Regions from separate parts of the Limnohabitans sp. TS-CS-82 genome, predicted to be linked through region 1. Evidence: riboswitches for the same ligand, from Rfam matches in the RefSeq annotation. Region 1 holds a riboswitch; the other holds the start of a gene.
What was found. Region 1 has a riboswitch for S-adenosylhomocysteine ahead of metH (methionine synthase). Riboswitches for the same ligand answer to the same signal wherever they lie in the genome.
Positions count from the first base shown of each region.

Region 2: linked by a shared signal. The riboswitch ahead of metH (methionine synthase) and the one ahead of metH (methionine synthase) in region 1 are both predicted to bind S-adenosylhomocysteine.

Region 1 is NZ_PTQX01000003.1:6,017-13,295, reverse strand. It holds gene C5F52_RS08230 (restriction endonuclease subunit S) at 1-268, shown strand, start outside; gene C5F52_RS08225 (Abi family protein) at 285-1,298, shown strand; gene C5F52_RS08220 (nucleotide-binding protein) at 1,540-2,031, opposite strand; gene C5F52_RS08215 (helix-turn-helix domain-containing protein) at 2,028-3,086, opposite strand; S-adenosyl-L-homocysteine riboswitch at 3,210-3,304, shown strand; gene metH (methionine synthase) at 3,353-6,088, shown strand; gene C5F52_RS08205 (NrsF family protein) at 6,093-6,791, opposite strand; gene C5F52_RS08200 (sigma-70 family RNA polymerase sigma factor) at 6,788-7,279, opposite strand, start outside.
Region 2 is NZ_PTQX01000001.1:671,258-678,536, forward strand. It holds gene metH (methionine synthase) at 1-2,070, opposite strand, end outside; S-adenosyl-L-homocysteine riboswitch at 2,121-2,214, opposite strand; gene C5F52_RS03335 (hypothetical protein) at 2,232-2,834, opposite strand; gene C5F52_RS03340 (XRE family transcriptional regulator) at 2,831-3,952, opposite strand; gene C5F52_RS03345 (hypothetical protein) at 4,013-4,960, opposite strand; gene C5F52_RS03350 (restriction endonuclease subunit S) at 4,996-6,681, opposite strand; gene C5F52_RS03355 (class I SAM-dependent DNA methyltransferase) at 6,678-7,279, opposite strand, start outside.

The DNA.
Region 1 (7,279 bases):
GCCAAAGCTTCTGTCTTTTCTTGCATTGCTATGTCGTGGCATGAAGCCGGAGATTCTGGCCCTGATTGATCGATCCACCCACGGCACTTGCAAGTTGGAATCATCCAAAATATTTGGCTTGCTGATTCCCCTTCCTCCCTTGGTCGAACAATCCCGCATCGTCACCCGTGTCAACGAACTCCGCAATCTTTGCGCTGATTTGCGCCAACGCCTAGCAGCCGGGCAAACCGTGCAGTCGCATTTGGCCGATGCCTTGGTGACGGGTTAAGGCGAGCAATCAAGCCATGGCCTCACGCAACGGAAAACCTTGGTTGAGTGTGGACGACCAACTCGTTCAGTTGGTGGATCGGGGCATGGCCATCAGCGACCCAGCCAAAGCCCGCGATTACTTGGAACGCATTGGTTATTACCGGCTCAGTGGTTATTGGTATGACATGCGGGTGCGCGATGTGCCGTTTTCTCCCTTGGACCCCAAGACAGGCAGCAAGCCCAAAAAGGTGGTGATTGAGCGCCCCGTGTTGGATGCTTTTAAACCCGGTACGCGCTTTCAGGATGCGGTGGACTTGTATGTTTTCGACAAGAAGCTGCGCTTGCTGACGATGGACGCGCTGGAGCGCATCGAGATTGCTTTGCGGGTGGACTTGTCGCATTGCTTAGGCAAGGTGGACCGCTTTGCGTACATGAACCCAGCGATTTTTCACAACACCTTTGCCAGCGATGTCAGCCTGGATTCGGGTTTGACCAAGCACCACGAATGGTTGGTCAAGCACGCGAAGTTGATCAATCGGTCTCGCGAAGAATTCATCAAACACAACAAACAAAAATACGGCTTGCCTTTGCCCATTTGGGTGGCTTGTGAGGTGTGGGACTTCGGCTGCATGTCGACCTTGTTTGCTGGCTTGACCACCGAGATGCAAGACAACATTGCAGCCGCCTATGGCGTGAGTGATGGTCGTGTGTTTGCCAGTTGGTTGCGCAGCTTGAACTATTTGCGCAATGTGTGTGCGCACCACAGCCGCTTATGGAACCGTAACGTGGTGGATCAGCCCAAATTGCCTGTCGTGGGCGAGGTGCCAGCGCTGGATGGTTTTCAGGGCAACCCGAACGCCAGCTTGCGTGCCCGCCCGTTTGTGTTGCTTTGCATTTGCCAACATTTGATGACGGTGATCAACCCATCGTCAGGCTGGGGGCAGCGTTTGGTGAGCTTGCTGCAACAAGATTTCCCGGACTTGCGTCACGTAGGACTGACGCTGCACGGCATGGGCGTCGATGCCTCGTGGGAACAGCGAGTTTGGTGAACGGCCAAAGAAAAACCCCCAAGCAGCTTGACGCCGAAGCGCTTTGCCGAAGGGGGCCGTGTTGGGAACAGTCTACCAAACTCACCCAGGATTTTTTAAAACCCGTTCTCTAAAACCTTTAAATTTGTTATCTGTGTCGCTGGATAACAACTCGCGCACGGGCTAAATACGCATAAGAATCAAAGAGTTATAGGCCTGCTTGTTATCTGTCGAGCCGGTAGAGAGCAGAGCCACAACATGTTTATAGCATCCACAAACTCATTCGCTGCCGGCATTCAGCGTTAGGTAAACGAGAACCCGCATCCATCATGCTTTGCAAGCCTTTGGCGGCTTCTTTAGTTTTGATGGTTTGGTGAGCAACCAATTGATCCAAAAGCCAAAGCGCACCGTGCACTTGAAGGCCATCAGTTTTGGCTTGCTTGCGCAAGCGCCCATCACCTGTGAGCAATGGGTGTTTGGTTTGGTGGGCCAGTTGGTAGCAAGACACATCAGCCAATGAGCTGTTGTTGTGGGCTTGCATCAGGCCAAACAGTGCAGCGGTGGCTGCCGCATCTAAGGTTTCAACGACCAAGCCCCGTGCAAGCAGGTGCTGGGTGTCAAAGTCTTTCAGTTCATCCAATACAAAGTCGGTGCAGCACAGTTTGAAGGGCAGGCTAAACAGCGCATCCAGCAACCCCGCATTGCGAAAGTCAATCCAGATGTTGGTGTCGCTGATGTAGACCTGCTGTGTCATGCGAGTGCGGGCAACCTATCAAGTTTGGGGTCTAGCTCGTCAAGGCTGCACTGCAAAAATTCGGCAGCGCGAGAGGGAGTAAAGAGTTCTTCAGCCAAGCCGCGATAGACCAAAGATTCAAACCGACGTGGGTGTTCGCAGGCCAACATTTCGGGTTCATCTTTGCGCCAACCCTTGCGGCTGAACTCAATCATGGCGCTCATGTAGCCCGAATCAGTTAGAAGCTTGAGGTCTTTGAGGCGGCGCAGCGCTACCTGCATAGACACACCGTAACGGCGTTTGGCGTTGAGCAATTCGGCCATGAAAACGCGTGAGCGTTGGTGGTTGCCAAAGTCTTGCAACACACGGTCTTTGGGGTACAAAAACGCACCTGCAAATCGGTGGCAGCAGTTTTCTTTGTCTTTTTCGTGCATGTTGTCGGGCAGCTTCATCACCCAGTGGCCCAGCTCGTGGGCGGCAGTAAAGCGCATGCGCTCGCCTGGGCGCTCGCAATTAAGCGCAATCAGCACATGCTGGTTGTCATGGGTGGCAGCGCATGCGCCGTCAAAGTCATCGGGGCCATTGAGCAGCGCCACTTTGATGCCGTGCCCTTCTAGCAACTCAGTCAAGTGCGCAATAGCGTCGCCGCCAATTTGCAATTGTTCACGCAGTTGCTGTGCAGCAGCCTCGGCTTGCGCAAAGTCGTGCACCTCTAATGATTGAGGCGGCAACGCCTGAATAGCTGCATCAGTTGCATCAAAGCACCGTTCTAGGGCTTCGTACCGTTCAAGATGGTCGCGCATTTGTTCAGTTACTTGGCTTTGGCGCGACTGAGGCATTTTGGCGAGCTTGCGAAACTCTAAAGGGGCAAGCTCGATGGCGTCAGAACGGAAGAAATACTCGGGCTTAACTTGAAGCGACTTGGCCAACTGCAAGATGCGCGCAGAGTTGGGCATGGCTTTGCCTTGCTCAAACTTGCCTAACGCTTGCTTGCTTATGTCGCCGAGACTCTGCGCGAGGGCCTCCAGACTAAGACCCCGAAGTACTCGCGCACGGCGGATTCGATCGTGAATCATCGTGTGCTCCTTGGTTGACAAAAATTAGATTGTATTTATTTTTGTCAACCAATCAATTGCCAAGGGTTTTTAGAATATCGAGCATTGGCTGGGGGTGGGTTTAGAGACGGTTAAAATCTAACCTTCCCCAAGGAGCGTTGCAGCTTCACCCGTCCTTTCAGGACTCGCGCGTGAAGTCAGGCTTGGGGCCGAATCTTTAGCAACGACGCTCACCTGACAATTTGCACCCAGGTGAGTACCCCATGAATTCCACTGCAGTTCCCCCCATGAAGCTGTCTGGCCTTGAGCCAGTCTCTATTGGCGAGGGCAGTTTGTTCGTCAACGTTGGCGAGCGCACCAACGTCACTGGCTCTAAGGCCTTTGCGCGCATGATTTTGAACGGCGAGTACGAGCAAGCTTTGGCTGTGGCGCGTCAGCAGGTGGAGAACGGCGCACAGGTGATTGACGTCAACATGGACGAAGCCATGTTGGACAGCCAAGCCGCCATGGTGCGCTTCCTTAATTTGATGGCGGGCGAGCCCGACATTGCGCGTGTGCCGGTGATGGTGGACTCATCCAAGTGGTCAGTCATTGAGGCGGGTTTGCGTTGCATTCAAGGCAAAGGCATCGTCAACTCGATCAGCATGAAAGAGGGCTTGGACGAATTCAAGCGTCAAGCCACGCTGGTCAAGCGCTATGGCGCGGCGGCGGTGGTGATGGCGTTTGACGAAAAGGGCCAGGCCGACACATACGCCCGCAAGATTGAAATTTGCGAACGCGCTTACCGCGTGTTGGTCGACGAAGTGGACTTCCCTGCTGAGGACATCATCTTCGATCCCAACATCTTCGCCATTGCCACCGGCATTGAAGAGCACGACAACTACGCGGTGGACTTCATCAACGCGACGCGCTGGATCAAGCAAAACCTGCCCGGCGCAAAAGTGAGCGGCGGCGTGTCTAACGTGTCATTTAGCTTCCGCGGCAACGATCCCGTGCGCGAAGCCATTCACACCGTGTTTCTGTACCACGCCATCCAAGCAGGCATGGATATGGGCATCGTCAACGCGGGCATGGTCGGCGTGTACGACGACCTCGAACCCACGCTGCGCGAGCGTGTGGAAGACGTGGTGTTGAATCGCACACCCCAGTACAAAGAAGGCGAAGCGCACCTGACGCCAGGCGAGCGCCTGATTGAAGTGGCCGAAACCGCCAAGGGCGCAGCCAAAGACGACAGCCAAAAGCTGGCTTGGCGTGGCACGCCCGATGCGCCCGTCACCGTGGCGCATCGCCTGAGCCACGCGTTGGTGCACGGCATCACCGACTTCATCACCGACGACACGGAAGAGGCCTACCGCGACATCTTGGCCAAGGGCGGTCGCCCGCTGCACGTCATCGAAGGTCCGTTGATGGACGGCATGAACGTGGTGGGTGATTTGTTTGGCCAAGGCAAGATGTTTTTGCCGCAGGTGGTCAAGTCAGCCCGCGTGATGAAGCAAGCGGTGGCGCACTTGGTGCCCTACATCGAAGAAGAAAAACGCTTGCAAGCCGAAGCGGGCCAAGACGTCAAAGCCAAGGGCAAGATGGTCATCGCGACGGTCAAGGGCGACGTGCACGACATTGGCAAAAACATCGTCACCGTGGTCTTGCAGTGCAACAACTACGAAGTGGTGAACATGGGCGTGATGGTGCCGTGCCACGAAATTTTGGCCAAGGCCAAAGAAGAGGGCGCAGACATCATCGGCTTGTCGGGCCTCATCACACCGTCGCTGGAAGAAATGCAATACGTGGCCAGTGAGATGGAGAAAGACCCGTATTTCCGCAACCGTCAAATGCCGTTGCTGATTGGTGGCGCGACCTGCAGTCGTGTGCATACCGCCGTGAAGATTGCCCCCAACTACAGCGGCCCCGTGGTCTACGTGCCCGACGCCTCACGCAGCGTGAGCGTGGCGCAAGGTTTGTTGTCAGACCAAGCCGCCAAATACATTGCCGAGCTGAACGCCGACTACGCCAAGGTGCGCGAGCAGCACGCCAACAAGAAGCAAACACCGTTGGTCACGCTGGCCCAAGCACGCGCCAACGCCACACCTGTGAGCTTTGGCAACTACAAACCCGCCAAGCCAAAGTTCATTGGCCGCCGCGTGTTCAAAAACTTTGACCTCGCCGAGCTTGAGAAATACATCGACTGGGCACCGTTCTTCCAGACCTGGGATTTAGCGGGCCCATTCCCTGCCATCTTGGAAGACGCCGTCGTGGGGGTGGAAGCCAAGAAGGTGTATGCCGATGGTCAAGCGATGCTGAAAAAAATCATCGCCAACCGCTGGCTCACCGCCAACGCCGTCGTGGGCTTGTACCCCGCACAGCGCGTGGGTGACGACATTGTTTTGTACGCCGACGAAACCCGCCAACAAACAGTGATGACATGGCACGGCTTGCGCCAACAAACCGAAAAGCCCTCCCGTGATGAGGTGCGCAACCCCAACCGTTGCTTGGCCGACTTTGTGGCCGACCAAACCCAAGCCGCCGACTACGTGGGCCTCTTTGCCGTGACCGCAGGCCTAGGCGCAGAGAAGCAAGAAAAGCGTTTCATAGCCGCGCACGACGACTATTCAGCCATTTTGTTCAAAGCCTTGGCCGACCGCTTGGCCGAAGCCTTTGCCGAGTGCATGCACCACCGCGTGCGCACCGACCTGTGGGGCTACGCGGCAGACGAGGCGTTGAGCAATGAAGACCTGATCAAAGAAAAATACCAAGGCATTCGCCCCGCGCCCGGCTACCCTGCGTGCCCCGACCACAGCGCCAAACAAGACATGTTCCGCGTCTTGCAATGCGAAGACATCGATATGGGCTTGACCAGCAGCTTGGCCATGACGCCCGCTGCCAGCGTGAGCGGTTTTTACTTGGCCCACCCCGATGCCAAATACTTCAACGTGGGCCGCATTGGCGACGACCAAGTGCAAGACTTGGCGCAACGCCAAGGCGTGGCGGTGAAAGACTTAGAGCGCTTGCTGGCGCCTAATTTGTAATCAGTCACCAGCGCAAGAGCCAGCGTCCGAGCAAGGCGCCCATGGCGGGCATGAAGGCCATGCCCAGCATGTAGCCCAAGGTCTCAAAGGGCCCGGATGTCACGCTGGCATGCAGCGAGTACAGCAGCGCAGACAAGGCCCCCGCCATGAACCCTGCGCTGGCGCCTGCCCAAGCGGGGCGCGTGGGTGCCATGTCGCGCAAGGTCCACAGCAGCGCAGCCAGCCAAGGCACAGCCAGCGCTGAAATGCTGGCGCTGGCACGCAATACGGCTTGCCACGCTTGGGCGACGCCTGCCCAGCCGTGATCTACCCCAGCCAACATCCACGGCGAAGCTTGGGCCAGCAGGTCTTGTTCTTCGGGGCTGCCGGGCGCGAAGGGTGAAATTGTTACGGCCAACAAGCCGGTCAGCGATGCGCCCGCACTCCATGCCATAGGTCCCGCCGATTCGCCCGGCCGCGCCAAATGCAACACCATGGACCATGCGCTGGCGCACAGCCACAGCATCAGTCCTAGCTTGACCCAAAACACCGGCGTGTCCAACAGCGACACGATGCGCAAATCAATGCCCCAGAAACCCACCAACAACGCGACGCTGACCAAACTTGCCAGCAACAGCGCGTGGGTAAACATCAAATGAATGCGAACAGGCGCGACGGATTGGCTGTCTGCCACCAGTTGGGCAATGAGATCGTCGGTTTTCAAAATACCCCCCCGTAGAGTTTGGCCAACGCTTTCAAGCCGCGGTGAATGTTGACTTTGACGGCCGATTCGGACTGCCCGGTGAGCAGCGCCGCTTCGGCCACCGAATGACCTTCGAGCTTGGTGTGCTCAATCGGGAGGCGTTGTTTGTCTGGCAATCGGCTCAGCATGTGCGTCAAATGGGCTTTGGACGCATCGGCGTCGTCGGTGCTGGCCATCCAGAGTTGGTCGTGCCAGTCGTCAATCGAGTCGTTTTTGTCGTCATGTCGTGCTTGGGCGCGCAGGTGGTCGATCAGCTTGTAGCGGGCGATGGCGTAAATCCATGCCGTCAAAGGTTGTTTGGGATCGTAAGTATGACGCTTTTGATGTATTGATAACAATATTTCTTGTACTAAATCTTCCACATCATTGGGTTTGTCCCGTAATCGACGCCGTAGAAACAAGCGTAGGTGCCCGCTCAAGCGCGTCAGGACGGCTTGGTAGCTTGGCGC
Region 2 (7,279 bases), on a different contig from region 1:
CGCGGGGTACAAGCCCACCACCGCGTTGGCTGTGAGCCAGCGGTTGGCGATGATTTTTTTCAACATCGCTTGGCCGTCGGCATACACCTTCTTGGCTTCCACCCCCACGACGGCGTCTTCCAAGATGGCAGGGAATGGGCCCGCCAAATCCCAAGTTTGGAAGAAAGGCGCCCAGTCGATGTATTTCTCAAGCTCGGCGAGGTCGAAGTTTTTAAACACGCGACGGCCAATGAACTTGGGCTTGGCGGGTTTGTATTTCTCAAAGCTCACAGGCGTGGCATTGGCACGCGCTTGCGCCAAGGTGACCAGCGGCGTTTGCTTTTTGTTGGCGTGTTGCTCGCGCACATTGGCGTAGTCGGCGTTCAGCTCGGCAATGTATTTAGCGGCTTGGTCTGACAACAATCCTTGCGCCACGCTCACGCTGCGTGAGGCATCGGGCACGTACACCACAGGGCCGCTGTAGTTGGGGGCAATTTTCACGGCGGTGTGCACGCGGCTGCAGGTGGCGCCGCCAATCAGCAACGGCGTTTGGCGGTCACGGAAATACGGGTCTTTTTCCATCTCGCTGGCCACGTATTGCATTTCTTCTAGCGACGGGGTGATGAGGCCCGACAAGCCAATGATGTCTGCATTTTCTTCTTTGGCCTTGGCCAAAATTTCATGGCACGGCACCATCACGCCCATGTTCACCACTTCGTAGTTGTTGCACTGCAAGACCACGGTGACGATGTTTTTGCCAATGTCGTGCACGTCGCCCTTGACCGTGGCGATGACCATCTTGCCCTTGGCTTTGACGTCTTCTCCGGCGGCTTCTTGCGCCAGTTTTTCGGCTTCGATGTAGGGCAGCAAATGCGCCACGGCTTGCTTCATCACGCGGGCGCTTTTAACCACCTGCGGCAAGAACATCTTGCCTTGGCCAAACAAATCACCCACCACGTTCATGCCGTCCATCAACGGACCTTCAATCACGTGCAGCGGGCGGCCGCCTTTAGCCAAAATTTCGCGGTAGGCCTCTTCGGTGTCGTCGTTGATGAAGTCGGTGATGCCGTGCACCAGCGCGTGGCTCAGGCGGTGTGCCACCGTCACGGGCGCATCAGCAGTGCCGCGCCACGCCAATTTCTGGCTGTCGTCTTTGGCCGCGCCTTTGGCAGTTTCGGCCACTTCAATCAGGCGCTCACCTGGGGTCAGGTGCGCTTCGCCTTCTTTGTATTTGGGAATTCGGTTGAGCACCACGTCTTCCACGCGCTCGCGCAGAACGGGCTCGAGGTCGTCATACACGCCCACCATGCCCGCGTTGACGATGCCCATGTCCATGCCTGCTTTGATGGCGTGGTACAGAAACACGGTGTGAATGGCTTCGCGCACGGGGTCGTTGCCGCGGAATGAAAAGCTCACGTTCGACACGCCGCCGCTCACCTTTGCGCCGGGCAGGTTCTGTTTGATCCAACGCGTGGCTTCGATGAAGTCCACCGCGTAGTTGTCGTGCTCTTCAATGCCGGTGGCAATGGCGAAGATGTTGGGGTCGAAGATGATGTCTTCGGGTGGGAAGCCCACTTCGTCGACCAACACGCGGTAAGCGCGTTCGCAAATTTCAATCTTGCGTGCGTAGGTGTCGGCTTGGCCTTTCTCGTCAAACGCCATCACCACCGCAGCCGCGCCGTAGCGCTTGACCAAGGTGGCTTGACGCTTGAACTCGTCCAAGCCTTCTTTCATGCTGATCGAATTCACGATGCCCTTGCCTTGAATACAACGCAAGCCCGCTTCGATGACCGACCACTTGGACGAGTCCACCATCACCGGTACGCGCGCAATGTCGGGCTCGCCTGCCATCAGGTTGAGGAAACGCACCATGGCGGCTTGGCTGTCCAACATGGCTTCGTCCATGTTGACGTCAATCACCTGTGCGCCGTTTTCCACTTGCTGACGCGCCACGACCAAGGCTTGCTCGTACTCACCGTTCAAAATCATGCGCGCAAAGGCTTTGGAGCCAGTGACGTTGGTGCGCTCGCCAACGTTGACGAACAAACTGCCCTCGCCAATAGACACTGGCTCAAGGCCAGACAGCTTCATGGGGGGAACTGCAGTGGAATTCATGGGGGTACTCACCTGGGGGCTATCAATACAGGTGAGCGTCGTTGCAAAAGATTCGGCCCCAAGCCTGACTTCACGCGCGAGTCCTAGAGGACGGGTGAAGCTGCAACGCTCCTTGGGGATGGCTGTATTTTAACCGCTCACGCAGCAGGCGCTGGACCGAAGATTTTTTTGAAAACCTTGTGTTTTGCTTCTTGCCAAGTCTTGGTTGTATCACCATTGGCTTCAAGTGCTTCGTAAATGTCTCGAACCAACGCATCGTCTACAACCTTAGCCGTCTTGAGCTTGGCTAACAGCTCGTATCCGTGCCAAACCTTGATGTCTTTAAAGTCTTTGGCCAGCTCGTGCATGCCCAAATCATCTGTCACCACAACAGCAGGCCTGACCTGCCCAAACGCTAACAACCAACAATCGGCATAGCCTGGCGGTGATCGGCCAAACGACGTGAACCTGCTCACATCCATTTGCACCCAGCCCATCAGCACACTTCGCGCGGCCTCAATCTGAGCCTTTTCATCTTTGGTCAATCGCACCTGTTTGGCCAAACGCTCCTCGGCAAACTCTGGGCCATCAAACCACGGGTTTTTAAACTTGAGGTGCGCGCTGCGGTGCACCTCGTCCTCGGTCACTTTGTGAATGGCCAGCAAATATGGCACCTGCCCGAATTCAAGACCCACAAAAGGCCGCACTCGCTTGGCGAGTCGTAAATATGTGTTGGTATCGAGCAGTACCAGGGTTGTCAACGGCTCAACTCTCCATGCAGTGCTATCGCGTCTTGCATGGGTATGTCCATCACCTGCTGGATATAGCCGGGCCCTGTTTGCTTGCTTTTAATCATGCGTTGCAGCGATTCAAAGAACGAGCTTCTAAACACGTTCTTCACTGCTGCCACATAAGCACTGGGCTCGGCGGGTATGGGTGCAAACAATGATTCGCTCACAGTGCCGCCACGCTGCATGGAGCGTATCGCGTGAATTTGTGCATCTGTGTGTTTTAGCAACGTGAGCCCTTGCGATTTGGCGTAGCGATTGACTTCGGAAAACACACTGTAGAGAGAAATGCCATACGCCTGTGCTTGCGCCTCTAACAGTTTTTTCTCGGCTGTCTTGTTACCCGTGCTGGCCTCTTCATACGTTTTTTGCGCCACGGCTTTAGGGAACAGCAAAGCACCTGCAAACGCATCGGCAAAATCTTCACCCTCGTTCTTGCCTGCAAGCTCTGGCGTGTACACGTGCGCCAGTTCGTGCGCCATCCAAAACTTGAAGTCTTCTTGGTGTGTGTCTAAGTTGAGGAAGATGAAGGTCACCCGTTCTTGCGGCAGCAAGATGTGCAGCGCATTTTTGTGGTTTTGCTTTTGTCCCCACAACACTGGAGCCACAACTGCGCCGTTGTTGTCAAACTCACTCAGCAAATCTTTGTATGAAATTGCGGCTTGCTCGCCCAAGCCCAAACGATGGCGCACTTGGCTAGCCAATGTTTGTAGCTGCTCGTAATCGGTGCTGGGCTGTTGTAGCTGCAAGCGCAGTACGGGCAGCTCTGGCAAAAAAGGCACCAGTGCTTTTAGCAACTCGCCCATCACCATGGCTTTGCTGATGTGGCCATCGGTTGTTTTGGTACCTGCTTTTTTACGAAACGCCACCACTGGCTGGCCTGCGGCTTCGAGCTTGACCAAATCTGCAAATCCCATTTGCAAAGTGGTTGCGAGCTTGAGCAGTTTGTCGGGGCGCGGAAAGTCTGAACCCCTGAGCCAGTTGGTGACTGACTGCGCTGTCACGCCAAGGGCAGTGGCCAAATCTTTTTGCTTCCAGCCCCGTCGTTGCAACGCTTGCTTGATGTTTTCGCTGTGGATAACTTTTTGCATAGGGGCTGGATTATGCATCAAGCAGTCAAAAAATCAACTTTAATCAACTTTATGCGACTATTAGGGCTGGCCAAACAACTTACCTTGCCCTTCAGATTGCCGTTTCCCAAAGCGATGTCGTTTGCCTTGGGGAGTCTCTTGCCCAGGTCCACCATCTGATTTCGACAGCACTGTAGTTACTGAATAGCCTGTAATAACAGCTTCACCAATTTCATCCACTTTGCGGTGAATATTCAGTACGCACTCAATAGTGCTCCCGTGCTGAAAGCTCACTTTTCCTGTCAAAACATCCGACTTGAATACTTCATCCCCCATAGCAAAGGTGATGCGTTCGCCGAGGTACGCGCCCTTCCATTGGTAATTGCCTTCTTTCAATACCGGCGCAATGATTTCTAGCTGTGCAGGGTCAACCACCTCCACGGGCAACTTGTCTGTCAGCAGCACAAACTTCGGAAATGCGCTCCTTTCAACCCGGTGTTCGATTAAGGGATGATCTGCGCCATCGGGTATTTCGCCCAAACTCATGGCAGTGACCTTGTCATATCCCAAAAGTTGCCGATAAAAATTGGACCGACGAGTCATTACTTTCACATCGCCATCTATCAAACTCGCGGCATCACCAGCAGTGCCATTTTTGATATCACCATTACCAATTTCGTGCTTTAGCTTTTGTATGGACAGCCTTTTTTCTTCAATGGTCAGCTTCTGAACTTCTTTGTTCAAAGCATCCATTTCCGAATCAGACACGGGAACTCTTGAAAACACCAATGCGATGACCGCAACTATCAGAGACAACTGATTTCCGTTATTTCCGAGGACGCGCCAAACCTCCCGCAGCCCACCCTCACGAAGTGCGGCAGACTCCAGCTCAACATTCACACCGAAAAGCTGCGCAATTTGTGCAAATGCTGCCAGTGCTTCAGACTCACATTTGTTACGCACCAATGCATTCATTGCATGAGATTCGTCACGCAAAAAATAATGCAATTCGAGCCTTGCCATTGCCATTGTCTTCTCCCTTTTTCTTATCTTTGAGTGTGGTTTTATGAAGCCATCAAAGTGTTGGTTAGCTGAATCTGCGCAATCTGGACAGATTCAAGACGTTCGCGCAGATCGGCGCAAAGGCCTCGGAGTTCGTTGACGCGGGTGACGATGCGAGATTGTTCTTTCAACGGCGGCAATGGAAAGACGCAATGCTTCAGCTCAGTCATATTGATAGATGCGAGGTTCGTCGTTTGCTTGGCAGATGCAGCGAAGTAGCTTCTTGCAACGTCGGAGTTCAAATAAAGCTCCGCCCACTCTGGGCACCATTCGGCAGTGAGCCCTCTGGCTTTGAAAACATGGTTTTGATGCAAGCAAGTTGATAGTTCATCGCGCCAAATTGCAGTGCGACCAACCTTGTCCCAATCACCCCCTTCTGTGATCAACAAATCACCTGCGCAGACTTGAAAGCGTGGCAGCTCCGCCTCGTCAATCAAAACGTCCTTCATTAACTGCAGGTTTAAAAACCATCGCTGCACATTCGCAACGCGCAAATACGGAAACAACAGCGGCTTTGAAAGAGGAGTCTTTCTACCCAAAGTCACACCACTGGAGATCTGTGCCAAATCTCCAAACCTTGCAAGCTCCCACCCGTACGGCAACTCAAACGGTTTTTCTTGGTCGGTGATGGGTGGCAGGGGTTTGTCGCGTTTGATCTTGCCTTGGGCGATGAGGTGGTCTTTTTCGGTGCGGATTTTTTGCAGGAGGACGCTGGCGGGTTCGTCGGTGGGGTCTTGGGGGACGAGGAGGCCGCGCACTGCGAGTTGGAGGATGGTTTGTTCGAGGGCGTCTACGGCTTCGGGGCGGTCGAGCAGCAGGTCGAAGTGGGTGGCGATGCGTTGCCAGTTATCCGCCAGTTCCTCGGGCGTTTCGCTTTGGGTGAGCGTGCCCAGCAGGGTGCCCACGAGTTGGGCGTGTTGTTGCGTTTCGAGCTGGCCGCTGACTTCGAGTGCGTCGCAAAGTTGCATCAGTTCTTCGACGCGGGTGACGATGCGGGATTGTTCGGCCAGCGGAGGAATCGCAATTACAGGCTCTGTGATGTCCCCTAGCTTCAAATATGGAATCGCGGAACCACGATTATTTTTAGTGATGATGCTAATGTTTTGGCTTAGCAAAAAATAAAGATACTGCAGGTCCCAAAGTATGGGCTCAATGACGTATGTCCGCTGATACGCATCAAATTTCCCTTCATACCTTTTTAAGTTGAAGTCACCATTGCCGGCCAAAAGCACTGCTTTGCAATCGAAAGAATATGAATCGATTTCTAATGGAGTTACCGAACAAGTAAAAAAAGGGTATCGGCCACCTTGAACAGCTGCGTTCGCATCTAATTTTCCAGTGCTAACGTTAACGACAGTTCCAAGGCGCGCTAGGGTCCAACTATTCGGTATGTGCGCTGTGCTTTCGCTTTCAAGGATTTCAGCCCACGGCTTGTCCCGTTTGATCTTGCCTTCCGCAATCAGTCGGTCTTTCTCAGTCCTGATCTTCTTGAGCAGTTCACTCGCCGGTTCATCGCTCGGTTCTTGCGGCACCAGCTTGCCTTGCACGGCCAGCGTCAAGATGAGTTCGCGCAGGCGGGTCACGCCGCCGGGGGCTTGGGCGATCAAGTCGAAGTGCCGCACCAGCGGCGGCTGCAAATTCACCAAGTATTTGGCGCTGGGCTCTTGCACCGTCAGCACTGCGCTCACGCTGGGGCTCCCAGCGATTGGGCGAGGATGCTTTTGAGTTGGTCGCGCAGGCTTTGCGCCTCAGTTTGCAGGCGGGCGTAGTCAGCCAGTAGTTGCTCGGGGTCGTGGTTCACCACTTCGGCGGCGTGGGGGTTCTTTTGGTCGAGGTTGTAGTTGGCGGCTTTGATCTGGTCGATGCTCACCTTCCATGCACGTTCGTTTTCCACACGGGCGGCAAAACCATCGGCCTCTGTGCCCCACCAGGCTTTTTCGGCGTCGAATTCTTCGATGCGGATGGGCTTGGTTTTGTTGTAGTTCTTCACGCCCGTTGGGTAGGGGTGCTCGTAGTACCAAACGTGTTCAGTGGGCTTGCCCTTGGTGAAGAACAGCAGGTTGGTTTTGATGCCGGTGTAGGGCGCAAACACGCCATTGGGCAGGCGCACGATGGTGTGCAGATTGCATTCGGCCAGCAGTTGTTCTTTGATGCGGGTCTTGACGCCTTCGCCAAACAGCGTGCCGTCGGGCAGCACCAGTGCGGCGCGGCCATTGGTTTTGAGGATGTGTTTGATGAGCACCAAAAACAAATCTGCCGTTTCTTTGGTGCGCACATCGGCCGGAA